2 regions of the Lactiplantibacillus sp. B652 genome follow, and region 2 is predicted to be linked to the other one. Evidence: predicted binding sites of a transcription regulator. Region 2 holds the regulator's gene; the other holds the start of a gene.
The links. Region 2 encodes CtsR, which represses protease genes until heat stress. Its sites were predicted from a motif close to TTGGTCAAAAAAGGTCAAANA; they were not measured.
Positions count from the first base shown of each region.

Region 1: a site for CtsR is predicted at 2,480-2,500, ahead of clpP (ATP-dependent Clp endopeptidase proteolytic subunit ClpP). Genes of this name have one in related genera too.

Region 1 is NZ_JAMSKY010000010.1:126,991-134,444, forward strand. Features, by position in the region: gene MZO40_RS12640 (peptide ABC transporter substrate-binding protein) at 1-482, shown strand, start outside; gene MZO40_RS12645 (2-hydroxyacid dehydrogenase family protein) at 633-1,604, opposite strand; gene clpP (ATP-dependent Clp endopeptidase proteolytic subunit ClpP) at 1,818-2,408, opposite strand; gene MZO40_RS12655 (SDR family NAD(P)-dependent oxidoreductase) at 2,691-3,434, opposite strand; gene MZO40_RS12660 (MerR family DNA-binding transcriptional regulator) at 3,520-3,657, shown strand; tRNA gene MZO40_RS12665 (tRNA-Arg) at 4,273-4,344, opposite strand; gene rpoN (RNA polymerase factor sigma-54) at 4,427-5,761, shown strand; gene MZO40_RS12675 (sugar-binding transcriptional regulator) at 5,981-7,012, shown strand; gene gap (type I glyceraldehyde-3-phosphate dehydrogenase) at 7,079-7,454, shown strand, end outside.
Region 2 is NZ_JAMSKY010000009.1:55,401-62,854, forward strand. Features, by position in the region: gene MZO40_RS11525 (ATP-dependent Clp protease ATP-binding subunit) at 1-2,269, opposite strand, end outside; gene MZO40_RS11530 (CtsR family transcriptional regulator) at 2,288-2,755, opposite strand; tRNA gene MZO40_RS11535 (tRNA-Pro) at 4,272-4,345, opposite strand; tRNA gene MZO40_RS11540 (tRNA-Pro) at 4,395-4,468, opposite strand; tRNA gene MZO40_RS11545 (tRNA-Arg) at 4,476-4,549, opposite strand; tRNA gene MZO40_RS11550 (tRNA-Leu) at 4,560-4,645, opposite strand; tRNA gene MZO40_RS11555 (tRNA-Gly) at 4,654-4,725, opposite strand; tRNA gene MZO40_RS11560 (tRNA-Thr) at 4,750-4,822, opposite strand; tRNA gene MZO40_RS11565 (tRNA-Leu) at 4,826-4,907, opposite strand; gene serS (serine--tRNA ligase) at 5,330-6,607, opposite strand; gene MZO40_RS11575 (deoxynucleoside kinase) at 6,892-7,454, opposite strand, start outside.

The DNA of each region.
Region 1 (7,454 bases), on a different contig from region 2:
CATTGACGCTGTTGGCTTCAAATGATGACCCGAATAAGCCAATTTCACAATACTTGAAGTCAGCGCTGGAAAAGAATTTAGATGGCTTGACGGTCAACCTTTCTAATATTCCTTCTAAAGTCGCTTCTAGCCGGGCGCAAAGTGGTAACTTCGATCTTTATCTGAGTGGTTGGGGCGCAGATTTCAATGACCCAATCTCACACTTGCAAATCATGACCAACAACAGTGGTTACAACTATGGGAAGTACAATAGTTCGACCTACAATGCCTTAGTCAAGAAGGCGCAGGATCAGGATGCCAACAAGGCAAGTGCACGCTGGCAAGACATGATTAACGCCGAAAAGACGATTATGCAAGACCAAGGCATTACGCCGTTGTATCAGACGAACTATTCTTACTTGCAGAATCCGAAGGTCAAAGGAATTATTCACAACACCGCCGGAACGCAGTGGAATTATAAGTATGCTTATATTGCAAAGTAAACAACTAGTTTCTTAATATTGGTTGTTAAGCGATACTTTTAGACACGAAAGCCCACCATAATTAGGTTGCAGCAATTGCAACCGATTATGGTGGGCTTTTTGTCTGCGATTTGCGACAGTATTACGGCTGTTCTTTTGAGTTAATGCAGGCTAAGGGGTGACGTGATTAACAACATACTTGACTGGTTGATGATTGGCCATCGCAATCACGTTTTCAGCAACGATTGCCGCCATTCCGTCACGCGCTTCGACGGTCGCATTGCCCAGATGTGGCGTCAAGATAACGTTGTCCATTGTCGTCAGTGCGGGTGTCACTTGGGGCTCATGCTCGTAAACGTCGAGGGCTGCGCCAGCAATTTGGTGTGTTTGTAACGCAGTAACTAGGGCCTGTTCGTCGACAATTGGGCCACGCGCGGCGTTGATCAAGAGGGCAGTGGATTTCATCTTTTTGAAGGCCGCTTGGTCAATCAGATGCGTCGTTTGCGGGGTGAGTGGCAAATGCAAACTCACGATATCGGACTGGGCGAGTAAGTCGTCTTCAGAGACGAAGGTTGCGCCCAGTTGCGTCTCAACACTGACGGGGAGCGGGTGGTGTTGCGTGTAGAGGATTGGCATATCAAAGGCGTGTAACCGTTTGGCAACGGCTTGGCCGATTTGGCCCATGCCAATGATGCCGAGTGTCTTAGCTTGTAAGTTGTGACCGAGAAAGAAAAGTGGCGCCCAACCGTCGAATCCGGTTGTTCGCATCAAATGGTCGCCTTCAACGATGCGGTGTGCGAGGCTGATAATCAGACCAGTTGTCGATTCAGCGGTGGCGACTGATGAAACATTCGGCGTGTTGGTCACAGGAATGTGGCGGGCGGCCGCGGCCGCTAAGTCGATATTATTAGTCCCGGCACCAAAATTCGCGATTAATTTTAACTTTGGCGCGTGTGCCAAGATGTCTTCGTCAACCTGCGTGGAAAGCGGGGTGATGAGATAGTCAGCGTCAGCTACGCGGTCAATGAGTTCGTCGTGGCTAATCAGTTGTTCACCGGTATAGGTGTCGATGGTCAGCTGATTTTGGCGCAGTAACGTATTTGCTTTCGCCGGCAATTGACCGGCAACCAAAACTTTAGGCATAGTGGAAACTCCCTTTACTGATAAATTAAGCCACGGTGAATCTGCTGTTTTAGCAAGAATGCCCGTCGCTTGAAGTCAATTGCAGTATGGCCTTTTTACTTGCAAAAAACAAGTCAGAACGCTGCACGAACCATGCAACGCGCCTTGTGAATGGTTAAAAGAAAGCACAAAAAAACTGAACCAACCCGAAGGCGGTTCAGTTTGATGTTGCCATTATTTTAAGTTGTTGTTTTCCATGATATCATCGATCAAACCATATTCTTTAGCTTCTTGTGCGCTTAAGTAGTTATCACGTTCAGTATCGTGGTTCAACTTTTCAACAGTTTGACCAGAGTTGTCTGCCAAAATCTGGTTGATCTTCTTACGAGTCTTCAAGATTTCTTCGGCAACAATTTCAATTTCCGTTTGTTGACCTTGAGCACCGCCGGATGGTTGGTGAATCAAGATTTCGGAGTTAGGTAAAGCGAACCGCTTGCCCTTTGTACCGGATGAAGCTAGGACGCTGGCCATTGATGCGGCCATCCCCATAACGATGGTTTGAACATCAGACTTGATGAAGTTCATCGTATCGTAGATTGCTAAGCCGGCAGTAACCACACCACCTGGTGAGTTGATATAAAGGTAGATGTCCTTACCTGAGTCTTGGGCATCCAAGAAGAGTAATTGGGCAATGATCGCATTGGCCATGTTATCTTCAATCGGGCCGGAAAGCATAATGATACGGTCCTTTAATAGTCGTGAATAGATGTCATAAGCACGTTCACCACGTGATGACTGTTCAATAACTGTAGGAACTGGATACATGATTTGTTAGCCTCCTAAGGTTGCAATATTTGATTAGCTTGGTTGCTAATTAATAAGTGTAGTTTACCGCAAAGGTCAGTGAAGGTCAAAAGAAAAACCTCAAAAACTAAATTCCGTTTTGTGACTTAACGTGGTATACTTAGGTTTCTATCATATACGGCTTGAGATTGGGTGATCCCAATCTCTTTTTTTACGTCAAACTTCAATGGTCAACAACATAACGAAAATTGCAGATTGAGCCAGTTGCCGAATTGCGATTAGATTGAACAGGGACGTTGGCTGTTACCAAGCAACCGGTCCATCGGTGTTTGAAAACGTGCCAGTGGTGGTATTATCCTTATCCGTAGCTAAATCAATTGTTCGTTGGATTCCGTGAGCAATTGATTTAGCGCCGTGCTGGCTAGCTAATTCCGGGGTAATCCCGCCGAATTCAGTAGCAACCATTCCGGGATCAACGGCGTTAACCGTAATATTGGTGGTTTGAAGCTCTTTGGCGAGCTGAATCGTGAACATGTTGAGTGCGGCCTTAGAAGCTTGGTAGCCAATCGCGCTGGCATGATAAACGCTCGACTGGGGGTCTAATGCGTTCGTGAGCGAGCCCATCATGCTAGAAATATTGATGATTTTGGATGGGCTAGACTTAGTCAACAATGGCAGGCAAGCTTGAGTCATGGCGATTGTGCCTAGAAAGTTCAGATTCAGGTCGGCTTGAATTGTCTCCAGTTTGATGAGTGAAGGTCGTTGGTGATGGTCAAATGCTGCCCCAGCATTATTAATTAAAATGTCGAGCTGACCATATTGGTTTTGAATTGCGTTTACGGCAGCTTGAATGGATTGGGAATCGGTGACGTCCAGTTGAACAACGGTCACGTCTGACAAGTGGGCTACTTCAACGGCCGATCGCCCCTTTGCTAAGTCTCGGCTACCCATAATGAGCTGTTGCCCCTGGGCGTGTAGTGCTTTAATCAGTGCCAGTCCCATACCGCGGTTGCCGCCAGTGACGAGCGTAACAATTTTATTGGTCATCTGAATCACACTTTCTTAATAGAATAATGGTAATCTTAACACGCTAGCGTTACACTAGCGCAAGTAAAAAAGTTGGGGGAAAACGATGGTGGCATCAATCAAACAAGTCGCACAGCAATTTGGGATCACTTATGATACATTGCGATTTTATGAGCGCTGTGGGTTGTTGACGGATGTGGCGCGAAATAAACATGGTCAACGGATCTCCTCAGCTGAATGTTAAAATGATTGTGTACCAAGGAACCAACGACTAACCCATCAAAATATTGGGTCCGCACATGTCTGCCTTCCGAATACCATCCCGGCTGGAAGGTATTTTGGGTAAGGCCCAGTGGTGAAATTTCACTTAGCAAGCGTCTTGTGCTTGGTTAGTGAAAGACCAGTATTTAAGACGTGGGTTATCGGCTTAAATCTGTGTCCACCACGTTCCGGCCATTGCCCAGAATGCCTGGAAGCCGGCATAGGACGCATCCACAAGAGTATGTTTACGGTAACTCGCACTGTTCCCAGCGGGTCTCAGCTGGCCGCTTTTGAACTTAACACCTGACATGATTTAATCATATTTAATGATAAAGCATAACTCGTATTCTGATATGTAGAAATAAAACTTTTGCTATCATTAAATTCATCGAACAACTATACTGATAGATGGTCCAATTATATTGACGGCTAACTAGATGAAATAAATCACGCGGTTGCCAATGTCATACGGTTGGTAGTGTCTAACTTGTGATTAGGTTTAAATTCAGTTACCATAGAAAGATGTAAGCGGTATAGGCCACCAATTCAGCAGAATTAGGCCACAAAAAAAGCTGAGAATCACTTCTCAGCTTTGCGATGCGCCCGGAGGGAATCGAACCCCCATTTCAAGAACCGGAATCTTACGTGCGATCCATTACACTACGGGCGCCTAAACAACATATTATATTCTAGCGAATAATGGATAAAAACACAAGGGTTTTACATAAAAATTTATTTTGGGAGGTATTTTTATGGCACTGGGACAAGGCTTTCGCCAGCAACAACGGCAATCGCAGAAGTTAGCGATGACCCAGCGGCTGCAACAATCTATTCAGATGTTACAGTTCAATGTGGAAGAATTGCGGGATTTTCTCACGCAAAAAGCCCTTGAGAATCCGTTGATCGATGTGGATACGAATTGGAATAATAATCACGCCAGTTTAAGTGCAGCTAAGAACGTGACTGCAAAGGATGATTTTATTGAACGGGTGTCGACGTCGAATCAGCATTCCTTATTTGAATACTTATTGGATCAGATTCATTTAACGATGCGCGATACCCATTTGCGGCAAATCGTGCTGTATCTTATTGAATACGTGGACGTCAATGGTTATCTGCATCTTGATGAAGCTCAAGCACGGCAAGAAACACAGGCAACACCGATTGAACTACTGGATGCCATCACGTTACTCCAGCAACTTGATCCACCAGGTGTCGGTGCCCGCAGTTTACAAGAGGCCTTAATGCTTCAGACGGAAAATGATGACCACGCGCCTAATTTGGCATACATTATTTTAGAAGAAGACTTCGACGCGTTTGTTAATCGTCACTGGGATGGCTTGGCGAAAAAGTACCAGGTCGACCTGGCGGATATTTCTAATATCTATGATTACGTCCGGACGTTGACACCAGTACCGGGTGCAGCGATTGGACAAGAAACGACCGGCTACATCTTTCCAGACTTAGTCGTCACTAATCATGAAGGTCAACTCGCATTAAAGACTGCGTCGATGGCTCAGCCGGTGGTGAAGTTCCGCCGCAAGTATTATCAGCAGATGGGGCAGCACGATGACCGGGAAGTGACGGAATATCTGAAGGAAAAGAAAAATGAGTATGACTGGATTGCCAGTAGCTTACAGCAACGTGAAGCAACCATTTTTCGGGTCGGCACTGCGATTATCGAGCGCCAGGAAGATTTCTTCTTAGAAAAAAGTCAAGATTTAAAGCCGCTATTATTACGAGATGTGGCCCAACAGCTACAAGTTCATGAGTCGACGATCAGTCGTAGTATCAATGGGAAGTATATTCAAACAGACTTCGGGATGTTTGAACTTAAACGTTTCTTTACCAAAGCGGTCAGCAAACGTCCCACTGGGGGCAAAATTGTGTCTGCAGACAGTGTCCAACACCGAATTATGACCCTGATTGAGCAGGAAAATAAAGAAAAACCGCTTTCAGACCAAAAAATTGTTCAGATTCTTAATGCAGAAAATGTCGAACTTTCTCGTCGAACAGTGGCAAAATATCGGGAAAATCTTAACATTCCGTCTTCATCCAAACGGAAACAGTACTTGAGAACCGAATGATAGTTTGTGACCGGTTTTGGACCAGTCGGTTATAAGGCCCCACAGGGTTTCATTTGCAACCACCTGATGAACCTGTTATAATTCATGTTGTGGTAAGAGAGGTATGCAACATCGATTTCTTAGTAAATTAGCGTTGTGTGCTTTGTTTTTTGAAGTCTTTGGGTCGTTTTTCGACATAGCTGGACCAGACCCGTCCCACTAGAGAGCAGGTTGGATGCCATGCATTCAGATATTCAATGGATTGAGGCAATTGCCCCAGATATGGTTGACATGCTGAGTCGTCGTTACTTAGTATTACGAACCATTAATTGGATGGCCCCAGTTGGACGTCGGCTATTAGCTCAGACATTAGGTGTTAGCGAACGGACGTTACGAACCGAAACGGATACGCTACGCAAGCTTGATTTGATCATGACGAACAAGTCAGGCATGCAAGTTACCCAGCAAGGTCAGGACGTGTTGGTCGGATTAAGCCACTTCATGGATGAGTTAATGGGCATTCGCCAGAAGGAACGGCAGTTGGCGCAATACTTTAACATTAAGCGTTGCATCATCGTTTCTGGTGATTCCGATCGACAGTTGAAAGTTATTGGGACCATGGGCGAAGAAGTGAACCAACTATTACAGCAGTTATTGCCAGAAGGTCATAACATTATTGCCGTGATGGGTGGTCATACCATGGAACATGTCGCAAGTCACTTAACTAATAAATTAGGTGATAAACGTGATTTGCTATTTGTTCCGGCACGTGGTGGTGTTGGTGAGTCGGTTGCGATTCAGGCAAATACCATTGCGTCACAAATGGCACAACATACTGGCGGTAAATTCCGCTCGTTGTTCGTGCCAGAACAGGTCAGTGAACGGACGTATGAACCGCTCCTCAAAGAACCTAGTATTCAAGAGGTGTTGGCGATTATCGGGCAAGCTAACGTGGTTGTGCATAGTATCGGTGAAGCCATTTCGATGGCGCATCGCCGTAATATGTCAGAAGATCAGATTAAGGTATTACGCAGTCGCGATGCGATTGGTGAAGCCTTTGGTTATTTCTTCGATAAGAAGGGTAACGTGGTCTATCGGATTCCACGAATTGGGTTGCAAATCGGAGAACTGGCCCATCGGGAGATTATACTCGCGGTTGCGGGAGGTGCTTCTAAGGCACCGGCAATTGGCGCGTATATGAAGAACATCGCACCTAAACAGACGTGTTTGATCACGGATGAGGGTGCAGCTAACTTGATTTTAAAAAAGTAATCTTCTATAGTGAAGTTGCTTTTTAAAATAAAACTATTTTTATTTCCACAAGGAGGAAATTCTAGTATGTCTGTAAAAATTGGTATTAATGGTTTCGGACGTATCGGTCGTTTAGCATTCCGTCGTATCTTAGAACTTGGTGAAAAGTCAAGTGATATCGAAGTTGTTGCTATTAACGATTTAACTTCACCTGCATTGTTGGCTCATCTTTTGAAGTATGACTCAACTCATGGTACTTTGAACGCTGACGTTTCAGCAACCGACGATTCAATCGTTGTTAACGGTAAGAACTACCGTGTTTATGCTGAACCACAAGCACAAAACATTCCTTGGGTTAAGAACGACGGTGTTGACTTCGTTCTCGAATGTACTGGTTTCTACACTTCAAAGGCTAAGTCACAAGCTCACTTGGACGCTGGTGCAAAGCGTGTCTTGATTTCTG
Region 2 (7,454 bases):
TTTTGATCTTGATACCCTGTTGCGCAACCCGGTTCACGATTTCTTGTGACATCAACTTAACGATTTCGTGTAACTCTTCCTTATTCAATGAATGGAAGACAATCGTCTCATCGATCCGGTTCAAGAATTCTGGCCGGAACGTCTGCTTCAAGGTAGCACGAATCGTCGCCGCAACTGCATTGTAATCATTAGCCTTATCAGTAGCACCGAACCCAACGGACTTTTCATCCCGCAAGGTCGTGGCCCCTAAGTTCGACGTCATGATGAGAATCGTGTTTCGGAAGTCGACTTTGCGGCCTTTCGAATCAGTCAAGTAGCCATCATCCAAGACTTGCAACAGAATGTTGAATACGTCTGGATGAGCCTTTTCAACTTCATCAAACAGCACGACTGAGTATGGCTTCTGGCGTACCTTTTCAGTTAACTGACCACCTTCATCGTAGCCGACATAGCCGGGTGCTGACCCAATCAAACGACTGGTCGAGTACCGTTCCATGTATTCAGACATATCGATCCGAATCATGTTGTCCTCTGACCCAAACATGGCTGCAGCTAAGGCCTTCGCTAATTCGGTCTTACCAACCCCAGTCGGGCCAAGGAACATGAAGGAACCAATTGGCCGGCTTGGATCTTTCAATCCACTCCGCGCCCGGCGAATGGCCCGTGCTACTGCAGAAACGGCTTCTGGTTGACCGACGACCCGTTCATGCAAAATCTTTTCCAAGTTAACTAAGCGTTCGCTTTCGGATTTTTGCAATTGGGTTAGTGGGACACCCGTCCATTCAGCAACCACTTGGGCAATATCTTCTCCGGTCACTTGTAAGTCATAGTGCGGTGTGTCGCCTTCAGTGATTTGTGCTTCTTCATCAGCTTCAATGCGATCCAAACGTTGCTTGAGTTGCATTTCCTGCTTGCGAATATCCGCGGCTTGTTCGAAGTCCTGAGCTTCAATCGCCGTTTCCTTTTCTTCACGTAACTGCGCGAGCTTGTCCTGGTTCTTGGATAGCTTAGTCGGTTGATCCATCTGGTCGATGCGGACTTTCGCCGCCGCTTCATCCATCAAATCAATCGCCTTATCTGGTAAGAACCGATCACTGATGTAGCGACTAGACAACTTCACCGCTTGATTAACGGCTTCATCAGTAATTGTCACATGATGATGTTCTTCATACCGTGGCCGCAAGCCATCGAGAATCTCAACCGCTTCGTCTTCAGTCGGTTCATTGACCATGACCGTGGCAAACCGCCGTTCAAGTGCGGCATCGGATTCAATGTACTTTTGATATTCGTTTAAGGTCGTCGCCCCAATGGTTTGGAGTTCGCCTCGTGCTAATGCTGGCTTCAAAATGTTAGAAGCATCAATGGCCCCTTCAGCACCACCGGCACCAATCAAGGTATGCAATTCATCGATGAATAAGATGACATGCCCATCGTTGTAGATTTCGTCGATCACTTTCTTTAAGCGGTCTTCAAATTCACCACGATACTTGGTTCCGGCAACTAGTGAGCCCATATCAAGCATCATCAGCCGTTTGTCAGCCATGTCATTCGGTACGTCGCCAGCAACGATCTTTTGTGCCAGCCCTTCAGCGATCGCCGTCTTACCAACGCCGGGTTCACCAATCAAGACTGGATTGTTCTTCGTCCGCCGTGACAAGATTTGAATGACCCGCTTAACTTCTTTGGAACGGCCCACAACTGGATCCATTTCCTGTTCACTCGCCAGCTGTGTCAAATCACGCGCCAAGGAGTCCAAGGTCGGTGTGCCTTCCGTCTTCTTACCACCACGGTTAGCCGCACTGCCCTTACGCTTACTCATCGCATCACTGACACCAAGTTTACGCAAAACAACTTTGCGTGTTTGACTCAAATCTAAGTTCAAATTCATCAAAATACGCGAGGAGAGGATACTTTCATCAGAGAGCATCGCTAACAAGAGGTGTTCAGTCCCAATCTTGTTGGCGCCAAGCCGTTTGGCCTCATCACCAGCAACGGATAAAATCTCCTTAGCCTTTGGTGAATATGGCAAATACGTATCTTTGCCAATATTGCTCAACGTCCCGTAGCCAGTGAACCGTTCAATTTCTTCACGGATGTCATCTTCGCTCACAGCGTACTGTTGCAAGACTTTATTAGCAATACCGTTCTTTTCGATGGCTAGTGCTAATAACAAATGTTCCGTACCGACTGCCTGATGCTTAAAATATTTGGCCTGTTCCTGTGCTAGTACTAGCACACTTTTGGCACTAGGTGTAAATAAGTTATCCATTGCGATTCCTCGCTTTCTTTAGCTTTCGTAACGCAAGTGGTTCAAAATCCCGATAATTATTCGAGCCCGGAGACTATTTTCAAGGTCTCGGTCCGTCAGTCCTAACGTGTCGTGATCGATTGCCACTAATATCAACTGCGCTTCCCTACGATTTAAAACGTCGTCCTCATACAGACTCTGAACAACTGCGTAGGCATCCCGTTGTGTGATGGAATCGCCGATCACTTGAATGAGGGCGTCCAACACATCAGCATCATCGACCAAATTAACCTTTTCAATGCGAATATAACCGCCACCGCCACGCTTACTTTCAACTAAGTAACCATTTTGGATCGTAAACCGCGTTTTAATCACATAATTAATCTGTGAGGGTACCACGTTGAAAAGGTCGGCAATTTCTGAACGCCGAATTTCAACATGCTCCGAGTCCGCCAAAATACTTTTTAAATACTTTTCAATAATATCCGAGATATTTTGACTTTGCATGTGCTTCACCCTTTTCATTATCTTTGACTAATATTGACTTTTATTATACGAGGATAATGGAAAAAAGCAAAGAATTTCACCCAACTGGCGACCCAGTATGTGCTTAACGGTTGTTACAGCATAGCACGCCAAGCACTTGCTTTCAATTGATTGGACCGGATTTTCGACCCTGATTCGTTAACTTTGTTAGGCCTTCATATTCATTCAACTACCTATTTAAAATATGTCAAGTGTTGGCGTCTGAATTTGGTCAACTTTGTCTGGGACTCGTCGTTTATCCAACAGCTTGAGTTTCTATACTACAGGTTGTCCGCCTGAATTTCGACTAATACGCCACTTGTTTATTTACGACCGGCCACGCTTAACGTCATTTTGAACAGATACTTCATATATAGATTGTTCGTCATGAATCATGATTAAATCATGCTATTCTCTAAATTCAGGAGCTGCCAGCTGAGACCCGCTGGGAACAAGTACGAGTTGGCGTAAATTTGCAGAATCGTGTGCGTCCTACACCGGCTTACAGGCATTTCTGACAATGCTGGAACGTGGTGGACACAGATTTAAGCCGAAAAACCACGTCTTAAATACTGGTCTTCCACTAACCAAGCCAAGAACGCTTGCTAAGTGGAATTTCACCACTGAGCATTGTCAGAAACACCTTCCAGCCTGGATATGATTCGAAAGGCGGACGTGGGCGGGCCCAACTTTTTTGTTAGATTAGTTGTTGGTTCCTTAGTATACGGGAATGTTGAAATAAACTGTCAGACTGGTTCTAACAATAACCAAGCATCCTGACCCATGATTTAAGACTTCGAACACGCGGTTTCACTGAGATTGTCAAAACTTCCTCTAATCACCCGGGATAGCAAAGTCTTGAATTATAAGTGAAGACAATTTATTCGACTAAACGCAAGACTAGCTGACATTGAGATTCGTGAATCGCATTCAGGTAATCTTTTCAGTAACTAGATGCCATAATTCAGCATTGATCCCGTTTGAGAGCTTGCCTGAAGGACCAGAAACCTAATATTCAGTGGTCAATTGTACCTAGATAGGTGGCCGTTCATCTGCCATTCGAGCGGGTTCCCGACTGTAGGGGCTGGCTGACAATGCTCAAGGGCGAAATTCTTCTTGTCCGGGTGAATTTCCCGGGCTAGAAGAAGACTCGTATTTGAAATTGCGCAGTGGGTTTCTGCGTGAGTTCAAATCGATGTCCGCCCTGTTCCAGCGTTGTCAGCCGGCCCCGGAGGTCGGAATAGAACGCGTCTCGGCAGACGAACAGTAAACCGACCAACAGGCACGTTTAAATCATCTTTAATGCCAAATAATTAACGCAAGGCGCACTACTGGTGAATCTCATCAATTCATTGGGCGGAGCCAACTCGAAAAAGGCATTTCAAAATGATGGGGCGATCACACCTCAGCACCAGTCACAACACAGCAGTACACCACACGTCAAAAGTGGCCATAAAAAAATCCAGTCAAATGACTGGATTAGTTGGTTTAACCGTAATCGGGAAAACAGGATTTGAACCTGCGACCCCTACGTCCCGAACGTAGTGCTCTACCAAGCTGAGCTACTTCCCGAGAAAATTAAATAAAAAGCCTTAGTAATCACTAAGACTGTGTTAAACGATCGGGAAAACAGGATTCGAACCTGCGACCCCCTGGTCCCAAACCAGGTGCTCTACCAAGCTGAGCTATTTCCCGATACTAATGCACCCAGTAGGAGTCGAACCTACAACCTTCTGATTCGTAGTCAGACACTCTATCCAATTGCGCTATGGGTGCTTATTTAAAATGCCGAGGACCGGGATCGAACCGGTACGGTTATCACTAACCGCAGGATTTTAAGTCCTGTGCGTCTGCCAATTCCGCCACCCCGGCAAATTAAAAGCGGAAGACGGGATTCGAACCCGCGACCCCCACCATGGCAAGGTGATGTTCTACCACTGAACTACTTCCGCATAATAAAGCTATTCAATTGTAAATGCCGACTAGAGGATTCGAACCTCCGACCTCCTCATTACTAGTGAGATGCTCTGCCAACTGAGCTAAGTCGGCATGTGCGGGTGAAGGGATTTGAACCCCCACGTCGTAAGACACTAGAACCTAAATCTAGCGCGTCTGCCAGTTCCGCCACACCCGCATGATATTAACCATGCCCGTTGCCGGTCTAACAGTTCTTACTGGTATGCCTTGACAACTATTTAACTTTATCATCTTGTTGAATAGTTGTCAACAACTTTTTCAATTAATTGGATAAATATACTTTTTTAATGGATAAACAAGTTCTATTTTTCCGACAAGAAATATTATAGCACGGTAGCCTAAAATAGCAAACCCTATTTTCAAAAAAATTCTATTTAATTTCAAAAAAGCCACTGAAACCGCCTTTTGACGGCTGAAATACGGCTGTAAATCTCCATTAAAAACTAACCTTTATCTTCCATAAAGCCTGCTTTCCACCAATTTTACTGCCGATACGCGTTAATTTTATACTCATAAATTATGCAAAAACGCGGACCCGCATCACTGCGAATCCGCGTTTGACTAAATCATCAATTCGATTTAACCTTGCTTTTCGATTTTAGTCTTACCGTGCATGTAAGGAACTAAGACATCTGGAATCGTAACCGTTCCGTCTTCATTTTGGTAGTTTTCCAAAATAGCTGCGACGGTCCGACCGACTGCTAAGCCACTCCCATTCAACGTGTGGACGAATTGGAGTTTACCATCATCGTCGCGATACTGGATGTGTGCGCGCCGTGCTTGGAAATCAGTACAGTTTGAACAACTTGAAATTTCACGGTACTTGTCTTGTTCTGGGAACCATACTTCTAGATCATGCGTCATGGCCGCGGTGAAACTCATATCACCAGTCGTTAACGTAATCACGTGGTATGGTAAGCCAAGCTTCTTCAATAATGATTCAGCATTATTGGTCAGCTTTTCAAGTTCATCCCATGAATCTTCAGGCTTCGTAAACTTGACCATTTCAACCTTATTGAATTGGTGTAAACGAATCAAGCCCTTGGTATCGCGACCGGCACTACCGGCTTCTTCCCGGAATGCTGGCGATAGCGCTGTGAAATAAACGGGTAATTTTTCTGCCGGAATAACTTCATCGCGGTAGTAGTTTACCAATGGGACTTCAGCAGTTGGGATCAACGTTAAATCTTGCGTTGTGATCCGGAAGGCGTCTTCCTTAAACTTAGGGAATTGACCAGTCCCGTACATTGATTCATCCGTCACCATGTATGGTGGTAAGACTTCGGTATAGCCTTCTGCTTCATGTTGGTCCAAGAAGAAGTTGTAGACGGCCCGTTCAAGTTTGGCCCCATCACCAATGTAGTATAAGAACCGACTTCCTGAGACTTTGGCGCCCCGTTCGAAGTCCAAGATACCTAAATCTTCACCGATGTCCCAGTGGGCTTTTGGTGTGAAGTCGAACTTCCGTGGCGTCCCGATCCGACGTATTTCAACCGCGTCTTCTTCCTTCAAGCTGACCGGCACGTCTGGATGAGGCATGTTTGGTAAATGAGCTGCCATGTCTTGGACTTGCGCGTCGATCGTCCGGCGTTGTTCATCCAAGTCTTTAACATCCGCACTAACCTTTTGCATTTCAGCAATTTCAGCACTGGCATCTTCTTTATTGCGCTTCTTTTCTGAAATCTCACCTGAGACCTTGTTCCGAGTAGACTTGAGTTGTTCACTCTTCGCAATCAATTCACGGCGTTGTTCGTCCGCAGCTAACAAGTCATCGATATCACTAGCAGCAACGCCCCGATGACCAAGTTGTTCTTTGACAAAATCGGCATTTTGCCGAATCATTTTAACATCTAACATAACGACGTCTCCTTTGTAGAAATTAGTTGTAAATAAAAACAGTCTCTCCTCCCATATTGGGACGAAGAGACTGCGATTCGCGGTACCACCCAAGTTCAGGATTATTTGTTAATCCCACCCTTAAACGGATAACGGCCGTGCCGTGCAGTATTACCTGCCCACATTGTCGCGCCGGAGTTTCGACTGCCGGTTCACACCACCCACCGGTTCTCTGAACGTCTACTTAAAACGCGCCGTGTTTACTATTCACTGTCTACTATAAATCATTGATGTCCAAAAGGCAACTAGCCGAGACTCTTAACCTTTTCATCAATCAAGCGAATGACTTCCTGACGAGCACTCGGGTCCGCAACGAAATCTAATTGGTCGCCATCTATTTGCATCTTAGGGCTGTGGTCATAGTTAGCGTACCAGTCCGTATACCGTTCGTTCAACGTTTGATAGTATTGGTATAGGTCTGGATCTTGGTCGATTTGTTCATATGAGCGGCCCCGCTTTTGAATTCGCTTGAGCATCGTATCGAACGAAATATTGATGTGAATCAACAAGTCTGGGCTCTTCTGATGCTCAGCTTCAGGCAATTCTTGCATCATGTTATTCAATAGCGAGTCGTAAATGTCAACTTCGGTGTTGGTCGCCCGTCCCAAATCCCCGTTTAAATGGAACAATAATGAATCTTCGAAGATTGAGCGGTCCAAGACGTCCAAGTCGTTGGCAAACGCTGATTTGATACTATCCAACCGTTTATTTAAAAAGTAGATTTGTAATAAGAACGCATACTTCTTAGGGTCCTTATAAAATAACGGCAAAATGGGATTATCATCAACTGATTCGTAAAACGCTTTGG